3 regions of the Alcaligenes sp. SMD-FA genome follow, and region 3 is predicted to be linked to each of the others. Evidence: predicted binding sites of a transcription regulator. Region 3 holds the regulator's gene; each other region holds the start of a gene.

Region 1 (6,794 bases), 320 kb from region 3:
TACCAGCAGCAACGGTGGCGTCCACATCGCCACCCTGGGCACCAATGCCGGGCACCAGCAAAGGCATATCGCCAATACGGGCACGCACCTTGCCGATTTCGTCGGGGAAGGTGGCGCCCACGACCAAAGCACATTGACCGTTCGTATTCCACTTCTCTGCCACCAGGCTGGCCACGTGCAAGTACAGCGGGGTACCGTCAGCCATTTCCATGAATTGCAGGTCTGAGCCGCCGGGGTTGGAAGTGCGGCACAACACGATCACGCCTTTGTCCTTGTGCTCCAGGTAGGGCTCTACCGAGTCAAAGCCCATGTAGGGGCTGACGGTGACGGCATCAGCGCGATAGCGCTCAAAGGCTTCGCGTGCGTATTGTTCGGCGGTCGACCCCACGTCCCCACGCTTGGCATCGAGCACGATGGGCAGATGAGGGTAGCGACTGCGAATGTAGTCGCACAGATCTTGCAACTGATCCTCGGCACCCTGAGCGGCAAAGTAGGCGATCTGGGGTTTGATGCCACAGGTGTAGTCGGCGGTGACGTCCACAATCGCTTTGCAGAACTCATAAATCGCGCCGGGTTTGCTGGCCAATTCCAAAGGCAAGCGGGCAGGGTCTGGGTCCAGACCCACCATCAACATGGATTGGTTGTCCGTCCAGGCACGGTTCAGTTTTTCTATGAATGTCATGGGAATCAGGAAAGTAAACGGCTATACAAAAAGCTGAGCCAGACGGCACCAGCAAAAATAAGGGACAGCAGCACGGCAGCACTGGCCAGATCCTTGGCCCGCCCGATCAAGGGGTGGTGCTCCAGGGTAATCGTATCGGCCAGGGCCTCCAGGGCTGAGTTCAGCAGCTCCACCACCAGCACAAAGACCAGTGCGCCCAGCAAGACCAGAATTTCCGCCGGGGTTTGCCCCAGCCAGAATGCCAGTGGCGTCAGGATGACAGCCAAGGCCAGTTCCTGGCGAAAGGCAGCCTCATGGCGCAGGGCTGCGGCCAGACCCTGGCTGGAGTAGCGCAAGGCATTGAACAGGCGGCCCAAACCACCTTTGCTTTTGAATGGAGAGTCTGACATGAAGGAAACAGCAGATTGAAGTGCCCTGATTATAGGGGTTTGCTTGGACGAAAAAAAACCGGATGGAAAAATCCATCCGGTTTTTGTACTAAAAGCGTGGCGATCAGGGCAGAAGTGATCAATTTCCGCCCGGATCGGGGTGCTGATGTGTGGCTTAGAAGCCGCCCATACCACCCATGCCGCCCATACCACCCATGTCAGGCATGGCTGGAGCAGGTTTGTCTTCCACGATTTCCGACACGGCCACTTCGGTTGTCAGCAACAGGCTGGCGATCGAAGCTGCGTTTTGCAGAGCAGTGCGGGTAACTTTGGTTGGGTCCAGAACACCTTGCTCAACCAGGTCACCGTACTCGCCAGTAGCCGCGTTGTAACCGTAGGTGCCGGTGCCGCTGGCCACTTGGTTGACAACCACGCTGGCTTCTTCGCCGGCGTTGGAGACGATGGTACGCAAAGGAGATTCGATCGCACGCAGGATCAGTTTGATACCGGCGTCTTGGTCGGTGTTGTCGCCTTTCAGTTGGGCAACCGCTGCGCGAGCACGAATCAGTGCAACGCCACCGCCAGGAACGATACCTTCTTCGACGGCTGCGCGAGTAGCGTGCAGGGCGTCTTCAACGCGAGCTTTCTTCTCTTTCATTTCGACTTCGGTGGCAGCGCCAACACGAATCACAGCAACACCGCCAGCCAGCTTGGCCACGCGCTCTTGCAGTTTTTCACGGTCGTAGTCGGAAGTGGACTCTTCGATCTGAACGCGGATTTGTTTCACGCGAGCTTCGATGTCGGTGCCGTTGCCAGCGCCGTCGATGATCGTGGTGTTTTCTTTGGCCACTTCAATGCGCTTGGCCTGACCCAGGTCGTCCAGAGTCGCTTTTTCCAGAGACATACCGGTTTCTTCGGAGATCACGGTACCGCCAGTCAGGATAGCGATGTCTTCCAGCATGGCTTTACGACGGTCGCCAAAGCCAGGAGCTTTAACAGCGGTGGTCTTCAGGATGCCGCGGATGTTGTTCACAACCAGAGTAGCCAGAGCTTCGCCTTCCACGTCTTCAGCAACGATCAGCAAAGGACGGCTGGTCTTGGCAACTTGCTCCAGTACGGGCAGCAGATCACGGATGTTGGAGATTTTCTTGTCGAAAATCAGCACAAATGGATCTTCCAGAACAGCAACTTGCTTTTCGGAGTTGTTGATGAAGTAAGGGGACAGGTAGCCGCGGTCAAACTGCATACCTTCAACCACGTCCAGTTCGTTTTCCAGCGATTTGCCGTCTTCAACGGTGATCACGCCTTCTTTACCAACTTTGTCCATGGCATTGGCGATGATCTCACCGATGGAGTGGTCGCTGTTGGCCGAGATGGAACCGACTTGAGCGATTTCTTTGCTGGTAGTGCAAGGACGGGACAGCTTGCGCAGTTCGTCAACAACGACGACCACAGCCTTGTCGATACCGCGCTTGAGGTCCATTGGGTTGATGCCGGCGGCAACAAACTTCAGGCCTTCTTCAACGATGGCTTGAGCCAGCACCGTAGCGGTCGTGGTACCGTCACCGGCGTTGTCGGAAGTCTTGGAGGCAACTTCTTTAACCAGTTGAGCACCGATGTTCTCGAACTTGTCTTTCAGTTCGATTTCTTTGGCAACGGACACACCGTCTTTAGTGACGGTAGGGGCGCCAAAGGAGCGGTCCAGAACCACGTTACGGCCTTTAGGGCCCATGGTGGTCTTAACAGCATTGGCCAGAACGTTAACGCCGCGCACGATGCGGGTACGTGCGTCGTCGCCGAAGTAAACTTGTTTTGCGGTCATGGTTTGAATCCTATTGAATTTTCGTTGGCGGTACTTATTCGATCACGGCGAAGATTTCTTCTTCGCGGATCACCAGCAGCTCTTCACCGTCGATCTTGACGGCCTGGCCGGAATACTTGCCAAACAGAACTTTGTCGCCGACCTTCAGATCCAGCGCCAGAACCTTGCCGTCCTCGGTTTTCTTACCGGGGCCAACGGCCAGGATTTCGCCTTGATCGGGCTTTTCAGTCGCGCTCTCGGGGATAACGATACCGGAAGCGGTGGTGCGTTCGTTGTCCAGACGCTTGACGATCACTCGATCGTTCAAAGGACGCAGTGCCATGGAGAAACTCCTGTTTAAAGATGACTTTAGTTGTTGGTCCGATTTTGGGGGCGAGGTGCTTTAGCACTCAACCCCTTCGAGTGCTAATTATAGGGACGACTTTCCTAATTTCAAGAGCACCAGGGTCGGGTTGTTACATATTTGTCCTGGGGCGTGAATTTACTGGATGTTAGCGGGGGAGACGCCATCAGTACCCGTACTCAAGGCAATCAGCTTGCTCATCGTGTTGAAGTTGCGTGTAGTAGCAACGACCTTGAGCTTTTTCTCGATGAAATTATTGTTGGCTTTCAGGTCTCGATACCGGCTTGCGCACACGATATAGGCGATGTCATCAATGACGCGGACCTGATCCGGGGTATGCTCCAGGGCTTGGAAGGCTTGCAGCAGGGTTTTGTCTGCCGGCGAGCGCAGCAGAGTGAAATAAAGCTGGCTGGGGTTCTGGTGCTTGAAAGGATTGTTCTCCATGACTTGCATGAAGTAAGCCGGTGTTCGGGCGATGACCTGAATGTCTCCGCCCAGGTTTTCCTTGATGGCGTGATGAACCAGTTGCTCCAGCTCTGGCTGTTCCAGCTCCGTAGACACAATGGCATTGCCGCTTTGAATATAGGTTCTGACATCCCGCAAACCAGCCGCTTCCAGAGCCGCCCGCAGCGGTGCCATCAGCACTTTGTTTTTGCCGGTAGGCATGACGCCGCGTAATAAAAGAATCTGTGTGTTCATTGGTCTTTTTTTATATCGGAACCAGGTTTGATCAAGGGATATGTTCTTAACAGAGAGCGTGCTTGCTTGCAGGCAGGTGGGGCAGAGGGGCAATGAATGAACTGTGAGCAGCTTGGCCCAGGCGTCAGGGGAGAGAGTGGGTAGAGAGGTCAGAGTTGCTATTTATAGCCAGTAGCAAGTGATGGTGTCTGTATGAAAACACAGTATTTAGTTTAGCGTTTCAAGACCGCTGCTTTCAACTGAAATAGGTATGACATGGCTTGTATCCGCTTGGCTGTGATTGAGGCAAGGAAAGGGGGGAGTCCCTGAGATGGATACTGGTCGAAAAGAAAACAGGCCAGACTTCCTGACGAAGCTGGCCTGTATTCTTAAGCTGAAGGTGCCTTTATTGGGGCATTTACTCATCCTTGGAGCGCTGATGACGGATTAAGCGACGGTAGGACGTTTGCTCAAATCCGGCGCAGGTGTCGCTGGCAGCAAAGGATCAATCGCCCGGCACAGAGCCAGCAACAGATCATCGGCACCGATGCCCGCTTCAATCAACATCCCCACGGGCAAACCGCCCGACAGGCCGATAGGCAGGGAGATGCCTGGTGCGCCCAGGTTTGAGCCCACATCGGTGCGCGAGATATAGGTGTTGAACGTAGGTACCGCCTTGCCGTTCATCATGGTGGTTTCATCATCGCCAATCGGGCAGGCGGTCAGCGGGCTGGTCGGGAAGATCAAGCCACTCACATTGGACTGGCGCAGCAGGTCTGCATAAGCTTGTTGCATCAGCGGGCGGTCTACATGCAGCGCCTCTTCGTAAGCTTCCTGGCTGATGGTGTAGTCGCCGGTAATGGCATCGAAAATCTCTTTCACATCGGGGCTATGGATGCCGGCAATTAGCTCGTCCAGACCGATGCCGTACTTGTTCTCGGCCAGATACAAAGGCAGATGCTGCAAGGTCTCGTACAGCACAATCGGCATGCCAACGCGAGCATTGATCTTCAGAACCGGGGACAGATCGACATTGACCAGCGTGACACCGGCTTTTTGCAAATCATCCAGAAAGGCCAGGGTGACGTCGGCTACACCGGCATCCATCTCTTTCCAGAAGCTGTCACGGGGCACACCCAGGCGCAGTTCCTTCAAGGAGGGAGTGGTCAGGATGGAAGGGGTTTTCTGGCAGAGCAGGCTATCGAGCAAACTGATGTCAGCCAGACTGCGGGCCATGGGGCCTGCCGTATCGCGGGTAGGGGACAAAGGCACAATGCCCTGGCCCGAATAACGGCCCACCGTAGGACGGAAACCGTACAGACCACAAAGCGCGGCAGGCAGGCGTACCGATGCGCCTGTATCCGTGCCCAAACCAGCTGGGAATTGACGGGCTGCCACCACCGTTGCGGTGCCGCCGGAAGAACCACCGGGAATACGGTTCGGGTCATACGGGTTGCGGCTGGGGCCGGTGGTGGCGTTATTGGTCGTAATGCCAAAAGCCAGCTCGTGCATCACGGACTTGGCGGGCAGCACAGCACCGGCTTTACGCAATTGTGCGACGACATCCGCATCTTTCAGTGGCACGCGGCCTTGCAGCGCACCGGTGCTGGATGTGGTAGGCATGTCCGTGGTGTTCAGATTGTCTTTCAGTACCAAAGGCACACCATCCAGCGCCAAGGCTTGGCCACGGGCGCGGCGTGTGTCGGACTGATCTGCCTGCTGGTAAAACAGTTCTGAGTTCAAATGCGCCAGGCCGCCCAAGTGGGCCATTTCTTGTGACTGTTTGAGCAGTTCATCGGCAATCTCGCGGGCGCTGAACAGGCTGTTTTCCAGGCCTGCCAGCAGTTCACTGGCACTACGTTCGGTAAGGGACATGGGGTCTCCTGGGAAAGCGTGAACGCTTCCGGTTTTTACTGTAATAGTTCGATCAATCAGCCTCTAACAGGGCTGTCTTGAAAAAGAGAGACAGTAAGGGTATCAGCAAGCCGCAGGGATCGCTCAGGAAGCCTTCCAAATGACCTTGTTGCGGCCAGCATGCTTGGCCTCATACAAAAGCCGGTCTGCTTGTTCAATAGCCTGATTGATGTCGCCATTGCTGTTTAGTTGCACTACCCCGAAACTGGCCGTCAGTGTGTGCGCCGTGGCGGGGATATGCAGATTCATCGCACTGCTGCGCAAACGTTCGGCAACCAGTACGGCGGTGTGCAAACTGGTACTGCGTATCAGCAAGACAAATTCCTCTCCCCCGAAGCGGGCTGCCAAATCATCCTGTCGCACTGTACGGGCCAGTAAAGCTCCGAACTCCTTCAAGGCCCGGTCGCCTGCCGCATGGCCCCAGGTGTCATTGACGATCTTGAAGTGGTCCAGATCGCAGATGATGACCGCCCAGCCGGTATGCCCATATCGCTCCAGCCGTTTTTTAACCTGCTCGAAAAACGCGCGGCGGTTCAATAAACGGGTCAAAGGATCTTGGCTGCGCTCATGGTCTAGTGTCTGCACAATCGACATTGCTGTGCTGGTCAAGATGGCCAGTGCGATCCAAATGCTGATGAACATATTGGCAGCCAGCATCAAGAGCCAAAAACCGGATTGGGTCAGATCGGGCTGGATTTCACGCGGGATCAGCGTGGTCAGCGCCAACGCACGAAAAAAAGCGTAGAGCAGTGTCGTCAGATAAGAAGCCCGCAATAGCGCTGCCAAAGGAATAGGACGCGTGCGGCTAGACAATAGGATCGACTTGGCGGGCAGGGCGATCAGCAGGGCTAGGCTCCAGCCCAGTATCTGCAAACGTAGCCAGAGATCATCATGGATCTGGGAGAAATAAAAAAGCCCCCCCAGCGTGATAAACATGATCGTGCCAGCCAACCTGGGGGGAGAGCGCCCACCAAAACGCACAGCAAC
Region 2 (6,794 bases), 970 kb from region 3:
CCAGATCGACACGGAAAATCCCCCCGCTTTCCGCATAAGGCAGAATAGCGCCTTTTCCCCGCATCACAGCCACCGAACTATCTTTTTCTCGCAAAATTTACGTTTTTTGGCCTCTGGCCCCGCACCCAGAGCCACATCTACACAAAGATACGACAGCGAGCCGGAATCTGCGCCAACGCAAATTCGCCTTTGACATAACTGGTTATACTTTCGCATCATGAATTTTCCGCGTCCCTTTCCTGCTGCGACTCGCTGGCCCCATCGTCTGGGCCTGTGCTTGTTGTTGCTGGCTGTGGTGCTGCGCGGAATCGTGCCTGCGGGCTACATGCCCACGCAAAACGATCAGGGCTATGCCCTGGCCTTCTGTTTGCCTTCAGGACAAAGCCTGCCCCCTGAAATGGTGCAGCACTGGGCAGCCTTGTTGGGCGAGGACACCGCTGACCATTCGGACGAGGCTACTACCAGCGCCACCTGTCCATTCTGCGTCATGCTGCAAGCCGCGTTGACGCCCGCGCCTGTGGCTGTCGCCACACCCTTGAGCCTGGGCCACTTCCGGCCCTTCCTGCTTCCCCCGCTTGATCCCGCCCTGGCACAGGCCTTTATTCGTGGCCCGCCGGTGGGACAACGAGCCCCACCCTTTCTTCTTCCTGCCTGATTTCCCGCGTTCGGCTCTGCCGCTGCGCCTTTTCTCCTTTGCTGCTATTGCCCAAGCGGATTTGCCGCTGGGCGACGGCTGCTCTTCGGAATTTAGTCATGAAGAAATTAGTAAACCCCGGCCTGATCAGCGCCGGTGTTCTGGCCTGTGTGCCCTCTATTGCCCTGGCCCAATCCACCGTTATCGAACAACTCAGCCCCATTGTGGTGACAGGGGTGGCTCCTGAATCTCCCTTGCAGTTCAGCACCAATCCCAAACTGCCGCGCCTGCCCCTGCCCGCCAGCGACGGCACAGACTACTTGAAAACCATCCCTGGCTTTGCCGCCATCCGTAATGGCGGTAGCAACGGCGACCCGGTGCTGCGTGGCATGTTTGGCTCGCGCCTGAACGTGCTGACCAATGGCAGCTCCATGCCTGGTGCCTGCCCCTCGCGCATGGATGCGCCCACCTCCTACATTTCGCCCCAATCCTTTGATGAGCTGACCATCATCAAAGGCCCACAAAGCGTGCGCTGGGGGCCAGGCGCGTCTGCCGGGACGGTACGTTTCGAGCGCAAAGCGCCTGGCTTTACCGAAAGCGATGCCACGCTGGACGCCAGCATCCTGGGCGGCTCGGCTGGTCGTCACGCAGGCAATGTGGACTTTGCTGCAGGCAATGCCTCTTACTATGCCCGCCTGACCGCCAATCAGGATCGCGCGCAAGACTACAAGGACGGGGATGGTGAGCGTGTGCCTTCGCGCTGGAAAAAATGGAATACAGACGTCGCCATTGGCCTGACACCGGATGCCGATACCTTGCTGGAGTTAAGCGCAGGCACGGGTGACGGCTATGCCCGCTATGCCGGTCGTGGCATGGACGGCACCAAATTCAAGCGCGAAACCTTGGGTCTGCGCTTCCAGAAAGACATGCATGAAGGCGTGCTGCGAAATGTGCAGGCCCAGTTGTATTACAACTACGCCGATCACGTGATGGATAACTACGAACTGCGCCCCTTCAAGCCCAGCGGCGGTATGTCCATGCCTATGGCTTCCAATGTGGACCGTCTGACCTGGGGCGGCCGCTTCAGCATGGACTGGGCCTTGAGCGACGACCTGACGCTCACCACCGGCGCGGATGCCATGCGCAGCCGCCATCGCAAACGCAGCGCAATGGGGATGCAGGACTACCGTGATCAGGATTGGGTAAAAGATGCCGAGTTCGACAATATCGGCATCTTCACCGAGGCCCGTTGGGATCTGAATGACGCCAGCCGTTTGATTGGTGGTGCGCGTCTGGATTGGGCCAGCGCCCGCGATCTGCGCCCCAGCCTGGGCAGTGGCATGATGAGCAAGCCCAACCCCGGAGCCAACGAGCGCCGTCGGGAAACCCTGCCCAGTGCCTTCTTGCGTATCGAGCATGATCTGGATTCCCTGCCTTTGAGCCTGTACGCCGGTATTGGTCATGTGCAGCGCATGCCGGATTATTGGGAACTGATTTCCCCGGCCAGCGGTCCGCAAGGCAGCCCCAGTGCCTTCCTGGGGATTCAACCTGAAAAGACCACGCAGCTGGATTTTGGCGCGCAGTACAAGGATGAAACGGTCTCGGCCTGGGCTTCTGCCTATATCGGCCAGATTCAAGACTACATCTTGTTCGACTACCTGCCCGGCGGCATGATGGGCAAGAAAACCCAGGCCCGCAACGTCAAGGCCCGCATTATGGGCGGCGAATTGGGTGCGGACTGGAAAGCGACGCCCAACTGGACCTTGGGCGGCAGCCTGGCCTATGCCTGGGGCCGAAATAGCACTGATGGCCGCGCTCTGCCACAAATGCCCCCGCTGGATCTGCGTCTGACAGCGGATTATGTGCAAGGTCCTTGGTCCGCAGGCGGTGTCTGGCGCATTGTGGCCAAGCAAAATCGCTATTCGCAGGGACAAGGGAATGTGGTGGGTTACGACTTTGGGCCTACCGGCGGTTTCAGCACCTTGTCGCTGTACGGCGGCTACAAAATCAACCGCAATCTGTCTGTGACAGCCGGTGTGGATAATGTGTTCGACAAGACCTATGGCGAACACCTGAATCTGGCCGGGAACAGTGGGTTTGGTTTTGGGGCAGCAAGCCGCTTTAATGACCCTGGTCGCACCGTCTGGCTACGCGCTGCTTTGACCTTCTGATCGTTTTTGCCTGCTAGGTCAGATGGACTCAGCAGGCAAAAAGGCTGAAAAATCAGGGCAAAAAAAAGGGACACCTAGCTGGTGTCCCGTAAACATCCGCTTCAAAAGGGAGGGGAAGAGGAGAAGCCGAAGCGGATGTGCAAATGCCGAATTGCATAGGTGGCAAAAATCAGCAAATGTATTGTTTAGTCCGCGAAGATCAGCTTAAGTTCTGCCGGTTTCCCTGGAAATTTGTAACTCTTTAAAACGACTTAAACTGCTGCCGCCAAAGCGACACGCAGCTTCTTGAATGCAGCCACTTCAATCTGACGGATACGCTCTGCCGACACGCCGAATTCGGCAGCCAGATCGTGCAAGGTCGCGCCACCATCGTCCTGCAACCAGCGGGCGCGCACAATGCGCTGCGAACGCTCGTCCAGCGTGTCGATCGCTTCTTCCAGGCCGCTGCCTTCCAGCATGTCCTGAGCACGACGTTCCAGCACACGCGAGGGTTCCTCCTGCCCTTCGTCGGACAGGTAAGAAATAGGCGCGAAATGGTCATCGTCGTCATTAGTCGGGGCTTCCAGAGCCATATCGTGACCGGACAGACGCACTTCCATCTCGCTGACGTCCTGTGGACGTACATCGAGTTCACGCGCAATCGCGTCTACCTGCGCCGTATCCAGCGTTTGTCCGTCCGGACGCATGCGGCGCAGATTGAAAAACAGTTTGCGTTGGGCCTTGGTGGTAGCCACTTTCACCATGCGCCAGTTGCGCACGACGTATTCATGAATCTCGGCCTTGATCCAATGCACGGCAAACGACACCAGACGCACACCGCGTTCTGGGTCAAAGCGTTTGACGGCCTTCATCAGGCCCACGTTCCCTTCCTGAATCAGGTCGGCATGCGGCAAGCCGTAACCCAGGTACTGGCGGGCAATGGACACCACCAGACGCAGGTGCGACAAAATCAGTTCGCGCGCAGCATCCAGGTCATCCTGGTCGCGCAGGCGCTGACCCAGCTCGGTTTCGCGTTCGGCGCTGAGCATGGGCAGACGGTTAACAGCAGAAATATACGCTTCGATCGTCCCCAGTGCGCCTGGATTAGACACGGCGGCGACGAGTTCATTACCAGACGCCAGGGCCAAAGCGTTCGCTTGTTGTGTCATGGAAAATCCTTCAAAGGTCAGCCGGCGAGAGCACTCAACAAGGCCCTCAAACCGCCAAAAACGTATTTCAACAATCATTGAGTTTAGCACTCGATGGGCTGGAGTGCTAAAAATTTCGGATACAGGAATAAGAGCGTCGCAGCAAGAAAAAGTTCACTACTTGAGGGGAAACAGCGGTCAATCGGTGGGCAGAACGCCACAAACAGGCAAAAAACCGTGTCTGCCTGAGAGTAACGCCTTAAGGCCCACCTGAAAATAACAAAGTACGACCTTGTTTATCCAACGATCACAGTCGCTCGGCGTGGAAATTCAGATGGTCCTGAATGAAGGTCGAGATGAAGTAGTAGCCATGGTCATAGCCGTCGTGACGGCGCAGGGTCAAAGGCTGTTTGGCCTGCTCGCACGCCTGCTCGAATACGTCCGGATACAGTTGTTCGGCCAGAAAACCGTCGCTCAAACCCTGATCCACCAAAATTCCGGCAGGATACGGCGCGCTGGTCTTGGCCATCAAGGCGCTGGCGTCGTGCTGTTCCCAGGCCTGACGATCCTGACCCAAGTAGGCACCAAAGGCTTTTTCACCCCAGGGGCAGCGGGTTGGCGCAGCAATAGGCGCAAAGGCCGACACGGAGCGGTACTTGCCGGGATGGCGCAACGCCAGCGTCAAGGCACCATGACCGCCCATGGAATGACCAAAAATACCCACACGGCTGGCATCACCGGGCAGGATGGTCGTGACCAGCTCAAACAGCTCCTGGGTCACATAGCTTTCCATGCGGTAATGCTTGTTCCAGCCCGGTTCAGTGGCATCCAGATAAAAACCGGCACCCGTGCCCAGATCCCAGCCCTCATCCTCCCCTGCCACACCAGCGCCACGCGGGCTGGTGTCGGAAGTCACCAGCATGATGCCGTGCTCGGCAGCGTAACGCTGGGCACCGGCCTTGATCATGAAGGTTTCCTCTGTGCAAGTCAGCCCTGCCAGAAAAAACAGCACAGGCACACGGCCTTGCCCGATGGCCTCTGCCAGACTGGCGGCCCCTTTCTGAGCGCCGGCCTGTAGTTGTGGCGGCATATACACAGAAAACCGCATGGGCAGACCAATCGTCTGCGAAGCGTGTTGGTAATAACGCTGCCAGCCATCAAAACAGCGGTGTTCGTTGAGCAGTTCCAGTGTCTGAGTCATAGCCCCCTCTTGTTCTCAATTGCAGATCCGGCCCAAAGCCGGTGGCACACCCCCAGGGCGGCAACGGACTCTGGCACCGGGATAAAGGGTGCAGGCAGCGGCCTGCGCCCTCTTCCTGCGACGTCTATCAGTACATCACCACCGAACGGATGGATTTACCGGCATTCATCAGGTCGAAACCTTCATTAATGCGTTCCAGCGGCAAAGTGTGGGTGATCAGATCGTCGATATTGATCTTGCCATCCATGTACCAGTCCACAATTTTCGGTACGTCGGTACGACCACGAGCGCCACCAAAGGCAGAGCCCTTCCATTCACGGCCGGTCACCAACTGGAACGGACGAGTGGAGATTTCGGCACCGGCCTCGGCCACCCCAATAATGATGGACTGGCCCCAACCACGGTGGCAGCACTCCAACGCCTGACGCATCACCTTGGTGTTGCCAATACATTCAAAGGAGTAATCCGCGCCGCCGTCCGTCAGTTGAATAATGTGGTCCACCACGTTTTCAACGTCATTGGGGTTCACAAAATCAGTCATGCCGAACTGGCGAGCCATGGCTTCGCGCTCGGGGTTGATGTCCACACCAATGATCTTGCCCGCGCCCACCATCTTGGCGCCCTGGATCACGTTCAGGCCGATACCGCCCAAACCGAACACCACCACGTTGGCACCGGCCTCCACTTTGGCGGTAAACAGCACGGCGCCCAAACCGGTGGTCACGCCGCAGCCGATGTAGCACACCTTGTCGAACGGCGCGTCGTTACGAATCTTGGCCAAGGCAATTTCTGGCACCACGATGTGGTTGGCAAAAGTCGATGTGCCCATGTAGTGGTGCACAGGCTTGCCACCGATGGAGAAACGCGACGTTCCGTCCGGCATCAGGCCCTTGCCCTGAGTAGAGCGAATGGCGGTACACAGGTTGGTCTTGCGCGACAGGCAGGATTTGCACTGGCGGCACTCGGGCGTGTACAGCGGGATCACGTGATCGCCGGGACGCAGGCTGGTCACACCCGCGCCCACATCCAGCACCACGCCTGCGCCTTCATGGCCCAGGATGGCCGGGAACAAACCTTCTGGATCCGCGCCAGACAGGGTGTAGTAATCGGTATGGCAAATGCCCGTCGCCTTGATCTCGACCAGCACTTCGCCCGCTTTGGGACCTGCCAGATCGACCTCTTCAATCGTTAGCGGTGCGCCCGCTTTCCAGGCAACTGCTGCACGTGTTTTCATGTGGTCCACCCTCCGGGTAAAAGTAATTATGGTTACGGCAAACTCGGTCCTTCGGGACCAAACTCTTAAAGTATAGAGAGTATTTTATAAGGCGCTGCCCGGCTGGCGGCACCTTGTATGGGTAAAGACCCGCACAACGTACAGGATTGCCCTCAATACAAAGACGATTTACCCGTCAGCAGCACGCCCAGGCGCAACATACCATAGGCCAGGTAATCAACCAGCCGGCTGAACACCCCCAGACGCTGATATTGCTCCGGGTAGACTCTGGCAGCATTGTGTTCGATCTCGTACTCCAGCTTGGTCTGCAAATTCTGGGTAAATGGCTGATCCTGAATCAGCACATTGGCCTCACGCGCCAGGAGCAGGCTGAACGGATCCAGATTGGACGAGCCCACCATGGAGTAGTCATCGATGACGGCTACTT
Region 3 (6,794 bases):
CTCCACCTGAATCTCCTCCAGGGTTTCCAGGCAATCTGCCAAGAAACCGGGGCAAACGGCATCGACACGTCCTACTCCCTGCTTACCCCACTCACGCAAGGTAGGCTCGGTGTACGGCTCCAGCCAGCGCTGCGCACCAAAGCGACTTTGAAAAGCCATGTGGACCTCTACAGCAGGCTCATCAAGCGCCGCACGCAAGGCATTGGCCGTTTCACGGCAATCGCGATAATAAGGGTCGCCCAGTTCCACGCAGCGGCGTGGCAAACCGTGAAAACTCAACAACAAACGCTCTGGCTTGCCATGTTCATCCCAATAACGACGAATCAGCGCTGCCAAGGAACCAATGTAATCCGGGTGCGTGTGATAGCGCTTGAGAAAACGCAGCTCTGGCTGATTGCGCTGTTTGCCCAGATGCGCCGCGACACAATCGACCGCTGTCGCGGTCGTGCTGGCTGCATATTGTGGATAGAGGGGCAAACTCAAAATCCGCTCGCAACCTGCAGCTTTCAATTTATCCAGTCCGCTGGCAATGGACGGGTTGCCATAACGCATCCCCAGTTCCACCTTTACATCGTGGCCCTGCGAGTGCAACAACTTTTGTAAACCATCGGCCTGGGCCTGGCTATAGACCAGCAAGGGGGCGCCCTGCGGCAACCAGATGTCCTTGTAACGCGGCGCCAGCTTGCTGGGACGGCGGGGCAAAATGAATAGGCGCAAAATAATCTGCCAGACCGGCTGCGGGATTTCAATTACCCGAGGATCAGACAGAAACTCGCCCAGATAACGGCGAATGGATGCCGCATCGGGCTGATCCGGCGTACCCAGATTGACCAGCAAGATACCGACCGGCCCAGCCTGGCGTACCGGAGCCTGGTCATTGAACATATCGGCGTCCTGCTCTTCGGGCAAATAAGGAGAAGCAAACAACTTGGGCATGATGATTAATACCTTAGACAGCCAGCAAACCTTCCGCCTGCCAACAGGTTGAAGATCTATCCATTAACTGGCCGAGTGATGGCTCAGGGCATTGGACAATAGCCGAGCCGTAATGTCCACGATCGGAATCACACGATCATACGCCATCCGCGATGGCCCGATCACACCCAGCGTACCCACGACTTTGCCGTCCACTCCATACGGGGCGGTAATCACAGAGACATCATCCAGCGGCAGGAGCTGGGAGTCTCCGCCGATATAAATCTGCACCCCTTCAGCCTGGCTGGACACATCCAGCAGATGCAGCAGATCGGTTTTTTTCTCGAACAGGGAAAACAGACGGCGCAAACGATCCATGTCCGCCACCATTTCCGAGACATTTAACAACTTGCTCTCGCCAGCGATCACCACGGCCTCCTCACTGTCAGGCTGATGGCTGCCTACATCCACCGCTTGCTGCATCAGGCGCGAAATGTCCGCCTGCAAAGAGCTAAGCTCCTGCGACAAGGCCAGCTTGACCGACTCAAAAGACAGGCCAGAGAAATGCTGATTGAAAAAGTTGCTGGCCTCAACCAGCTCCTGCTCCAGGTAATCACGCGGCACAAACAGGATACGGTTTTGCACATCGCCATCTGGTGTGACGATAATCAGCAACACTCGCTTGTCGGACAGGCGAATAAACTCAATTTGCCGGAAGGTCTGCGCTTTTTTCGGTGCCAGCACCACGCCAGCAAACTGCGACAGATTCGACAGCAAGGCAGCGGCGGAACTGACCGCCCGGTTGGGTTCATCAAAAGGCAGATACTGGCTAAGGTTGCGAGCATCAGGCCGCTCGAAACGCTCTGCCGCTAATAGACGATCCACAAACAAGCGGTAACCCTTGGGCGTGGGAATACGCCCCGCCGAGGTGTGCGGGCTGTGAATCAGTCCCAAGCCTTCCAACTCGGCCATCACATTTCGAATGGTGGCCGGAGAAAAATCAAAAACGGTCGATAAGGTACGAGACCCTACCGGCTGACCATCGGCGATGTAACGCTCGATCAGCACCTTCAACAAGGCATTTGCTCTGTCATCCATGTCGCGTACGTCACTTAAAAACACCAGCACTGCATGATAAAGGGGAGAATCTTACAGCCAAGCCTAGAGTGGCAACTCTATAATCCACTGATCGCCATTATTTCATTAATCTTAAGGTTTTCGCCCCATGCATTTCAAAACGGTTGCCATTGTTGGCAGATACCAGGACTCCGGCTTGGATGCGCCCATCCGATCGCTGGCCAATACCCTGGTCAGCACTGGTTGCTCGGTATTGCTTGAGGCCACAACCGCCCAGAATGCCGGTATTACCGAATTTCCCATCGGCGATTATGCCCAAATTGGCGAGCACGCCGATCTGGCTATCGTGATGGGCGGCGACGGCACCATGATAGGCGCGGCTCGCGAATTAGCACACAGTAAAGTCCCCCTGATCGGAATCAACCATGGTCGCCTGGGCTTTATTACCGATATTCCCTTGAATGACGCCAACGACGCCTTGCTGAGCGTTCTCAAAGGCGAGTATGACGTTGAAGAGCGCTCCATGCTGGAAGGCCGCGTCGTGCGCGACGGACAAGTGCTGTATTCAGGCGTGGCCCTGAACGATGTGGTCATCAACCGCGCTGGCCGTGGCGGCATGATCGAGCTGCGCGTAGAACTGGATGGTGTATTCATGTATCGCCAGCGCTCGGACGGCCTGATCATCTCCACTCCCACCGGCTCGACCGCCTATGCCCTGGCCGCCAGCGGCCCCTTGCTGCACCCGTCCCTGAAAGCCTTTTTGCTGGTGCCTGTCGCGCCGCAAACCCTGTCTAACCGGCCCATCGTGCTACCCGACACAGGTACCTTGAACTTGACCATTACGGCACTGGGCCGGGTGGAATCGGGTGGTAGTGTGCACTTTGACATGCAAACCTGGTCCGACTGTCAGCAGGGAGACCGCATTGATGTGCGTCGCTCCCAGGACACCATTCGCTTTATCCATCCCAAGGGCTACAGCTTTTTTTCCACTCTGCGCCAAAAACTGGGCTGGAATCACATCCCTTTGCCTAACGACGAAAACGAATAAACCTCTATGCTCCGTACCCTGCACGTTCGAGACTTTGTCATCGTGGATCAAGCCACGATTGATTTCGACACCGGCTTCACGGTCTTTTCCGGGGAGACCGGCGCTGGCAAATCCATCCTGATTGACGCGCTCTCCCTGGTTCTGGGAGCACGCGGCGATGCCAAAGCCATACGCGAAGGCTGCACACGCACTGAAGTCAGCGCACACTTCGATTGCGAACAAGACATTCAGCGCTGGCTGAGCGAGCGTGACTTCGATGTTTCGGACGAGTTGATCTTGCGTCGTCTGATTGACCTGCAAGGGCGCAACCGCAGCTACATCAACGGCAGCGCAGCAACCTTGACCCAGTTGCGTGAGCTGGGCGAATTGCTGGTGGATATTCACGGCCAGCACGCACATCAAAGCCTGATGAATCCTCAAAGTCAGTACGATCTGCTCGATAGCCAAGGCGGCCATTTGCCACTGGCGCGTCAAGTGGCACAATCCTGGCAGCAATTGAGCCAGGCGCGCAAAGCCGTCGAACAAGCCAGCCAAAGTGCGGAACAAGGCAAGCGCGATCAAGAGCGCCTGGAATGGCAGATCAATGAGCTCTCCAGCCTGAATCTGCGCGCTGGGGAATGGGACCAGCTACAACAAGAACACACCCGTCTGTCTCATGCTCAAGCCCTGATTGATGGCAGTGCGCTGGCCCTGACCGCTCTGGATGGCGAGGAAACCTCGGTACAGCAACTGCTGGGCAAGGCCAGCCACGAAATGAGCGCCCTATTGCGCCATGACCCTGGCCTGCAAGCGATTGTGGATGCGCTGGAGTCGGCACAAATTGCCGTCACCGAAGCGGCTTCGGATCTGAACAGCTACTTAAGCGATATGGAGCTGGACCCCGAGCGCCTGGCTCAAGCAGAGGAGCGGGTGTCAGCCATTTTCAGTGCCGCGCGCAAACTGAAAGTGGAGCCCGAGGAATTACCCAGTCTGCTGGACTCCTGGCAGGAGCAGCTCGCACAGTTACAGCAATCTTTTGATTTGGAGGCCTTGCAAGCCAAGGCCCAGCACGCGCAGAAGCAGTATCAGGAGCTTAGCGGCAAGCTCAGTGCGGCAAGACGCAAAACCAGTGTGCAGCTTGGCAAACAAGTCAGCCAGGCCATGCAGTCCATGGCCATGCAAGGCGGCCGTTTCGAGGTCGCCCTGACCGCCTGCGAACCTCAAGTCCACGGTGTCGAGCACGTGGAGTTCCTGGTTGCAGGTCACGAAGGCGTCACACCGCGTCCACTGGCCAAAGTGGCCTCTGGTGGTGAGTTGGCTCGAATCTCCCTGGCGCTGTCTGTTATCGCCAGTCAAGCGGCTCGTGTACCTACCTTGATTTTTGATGAAGTCGATACCGGTGTGGGTGGCGCAGTGGCCGAAGTGGTAGGACGTCTACTGCAAGAGCTGGGCGCACGCCATCAGGTTCTGTGCGTGACCCACCTGCCCCAGGTGGCTGCCTGTGGGAACCATCATCTGAAAGTCGAGAAAACGACCGAACAAGGCCAGACTTTTTCCTCGATCCGCCCCTTGACGCAAGATGAACGGGTAGATGAGATTGCCCGTATGCTGGGTGGTCTGAAAATTACGCAAACCACGCGTGAACATGCACGGGAAATGCTGGCGCGACAGTAAAGCCGCTTTTGAAACGCAAACCAAACCACCAGCGCCGCAGCAACTGGTGGTTTTTTCATGTCCGGCTGTGATGCCCTATGGCCTGAATCTGACTGTTCTTTGAATTTTCAGAATGCCGTCCTGGCTATCCTGCCCCCCAATCGTCAGATCCTGGGCCTGCGGGCCAGCTACAACAGAATTAACTACGCAAACCGGGCTTGGCCTGCTTGCCCGCTTCCGAACATTTGGGGCAAATACCATACAACAGCATCGTATGGCTCTCCAGCACAAAACCGTGATCCTGTGCGACCTGATGCTGACGGGCTTCGATATTGCTGTCGGTAAACTCTTCGACAACGCCACAATTGGTGCAAATCAGGTGATCGTGGTGATCGCCATCATTCAGTTCAAAGACGGCCTTGCCGCCGTCAAACTGGCTACGCACCAAAATGCCGGCTTGTTCAAACTGGGTCAGCACACGGTATACCGTGGCCAAACCAATATCGACCTCTTCAGCAATGAGCAAACGGTATACGTCTTCAGCGCTCAGGTGTCGTTGGCCGTCCTGATCGGAGCGGCGAAAAATATCCAGAATCTTCAGGCGTGGAAACGTCGCCTTAAGCCCCATGTTCTTCAGTTCATTTTGATCGTTCATGGCTAAATTATCGCATCTTGATGGGGATGGATCTCAAGTCCGTTCTGATTGAAAACCAGCTCGTCTTGAGGCGGTTCAACGCGCAATTCATGCGCTTTTTCCTAAACCCTTATATGATAACGATTTTATTCCTACTGGGGCATTTCGTGCAGAAGAAGGCCAATTCATTCACTCCTGTCATCCGCGCCATACTCGCAGCCAGCTTGGCTGCCGCCGCCCTGAGCGCCTGCGGATCCTCCAAATGGGGCTTCCCATACCGCGCAGACATTCAGCAGGGGAACTGGATCACTGCCGAGCAAGTGGCCCGCCTGCAACCGGGGATGACTCGCGAACAGGTACGTTATCTGCTGGGCTCACCGACCTTGCAAGACATTTTCCACGCTGACCGTTGGGACTATCCTTACCTGAACCGACCTGGCTACGGCAAGATCGAGCAGCGCACGTTCACCGTCTGGTTTGAAGGCGACACCCTGGTTCGCTGGCAAGGCGACGAACAGCCTGATCGCCAACCATTCGAGCGCAGCGATACCGGCAAGAAACAAACGCCGCCTCCCGCTGACGCCGAAAATACGGCCCCCACGCCCAGCGTGACCGGCAACCAGCCCACGCTTTAAGCTTTACGTTAAGGACACTGGATACATGCGCATTGCCATTGCTGGCGCAGACGGCCGTATGGGCCGTATGCTGATTGAAGCTGTTTTGAACAGTACCGACCTGACACTGGCCGCCGCCTTGGACCACAGCGGCTCCAAAGCCATCGGCCAGGATGCAGGAGCTTTTCTGGGTAAAGACACGGGAATCAAGATCACGGACGATCTGAACGCCCTGGCCCAAGCCGACTGCCTGATTGACTTCACCCGCCCTGAAGGCACCCTGGCCCATCTGGATGCCTGCGTCCAACACGGCACCCGTCTGGTGATTGGCACCACCGGCTTTTCTGAAGCAGAGAAACAACAGATCCAAGCCGCTGGCCGCGAGATTGCCATTGTCTTCGCCCCGAACATGAGCGTGGGCGTCAATGCAACCTTGAAACTGATTGAAATGGCCGCTGCCTTGTTGAACCAGGGCTTCGATGCCGAGGTATTTGAAGCCCACCATCGCAACAAGGTGGATGCACCCTCGGGCACCGCCTTGGCCATGGGTGAAGTCATCGCCCAGACCTGGGGCGAATCCCTGAACGATGTAGCCGACTGGGCCCGTCACGGACATACCGGGGCGCGTCAGGATGGCCGCATTGGTTTTTCCGTTGTCCGTGGTGGCGACATTGTGGGCGACCACACCGTGTTTTTCTGCGGTGAAGGCGAGCGCATCGAAATTTCGCATCGCTCCAGCAGCCGTGCCGGTTATGCCAATGGCAGCCTGCGTGCCGCCCGTTTCCTGGGCGATAAAAGCACCGGCCTGTACACCATGCGGGACGTACTGGGCCTGTAAGTTCCTGACTTGCAGACACTCTGATAAAAAGCCGGC

The links. Region 3 encodes HrcA, which represses chaperone genes, less so after heat shock. Its sites were predicted from a motif close to TTAGCACTCNNNNNNNNNGAGTGCTAA; they were not measured.
Region 1: OKX01_RS14945 (co-chaperone GroES) is a predicted target of HrcA. The motif match lies at 3,255-3,281, and genes of this name have one in related genera.
Region 2: rpoH (RNA polymerase sigma factor RpoH) is a predicted target of HrcA. The motif match lies at 4,037-4,063, and genes of this name have one in related genera.

Annotation. Positions count from the first base shown of each region.
Region 1 is NZ_CP110108.1:3,217,412-3,224,205, reverse strand. Features, by position in the region: gene pyrF (orotidine-5'-phosphate decarboxylase) at 1-682, opposite strand, end outside; gene OKX01_RS14955 (diacylglycerol kinase) at 688-1,071, opposite strand; gene groL (chaperonin GroEL) at 1,226-2,872, opposite strand; gene OKX01_RS14945 (co-chaperone GroES) at 2,907-3,194, opposite strand; gene OKX01_RS14940 (DUF1697 domain-containing protein) at 3,354-3,914, opposite strand; gene iaaH (indoleacetamide hydrolase) at 4,341-5,768, opposite strand; gene OKX01_RS14930 (sensor domain-containing diguanylate cyclase) at 5,892-6,794, opposite strand, start outside.
Region 2 is NZ_CP110108.1:3,862,647-3,869,440, forward strand. Features, by position in the region: gene OKX01_RS17835 (DUF2946 family protein) at 218-655, shown strand; gene OKX01_RS17840 (TonB-dependent copper receptor) at 754-2,805, shown strand; gene rpoH (RNA polymerase sigma factor RpoH) at 3,057-3,953, opposite strand; gene fghA (S-formylglutathione hydrolase) at 4,240-5,133, opposite strand; gene OKX01_RS17855 (S-(hydroxymethyl)glutathione dehydrogenase/class III alcohol dehydrogenase) at 5,261-6,367, opposite strand; gene clsB (cardiolipin synthase ClsB) at 6,520-6,794, opposite strand, start outside.
Region 3 is NZ_CP110108.1:2,894,587-2,901,380, forward strand. Features, by position in the region: gene hemH (ferrochelatase) at 1-936, opposite strand, end outside; gene hrcA (heat-inducible transcriptional repressor HrcA) at 1,000-2,013, opposite strand; gene OKX01_RS13355 (NAD kinase) at 2,141-3,040, shown strand; gene recN (DNA repair protein RecN) at 3,047-4,693, shown strand; gene fur (ferric iron uptake transcriptional regulator) at 4,872-5,327, opposite strand; gene OKX01_RS13370 (outer membrane protein assembly factor BamE) at 5,474-5,941, shown strand; gene dapB (4-hydroxy-tetrahydrodipicolinate reductase) at 5,967-6,758, shown strand.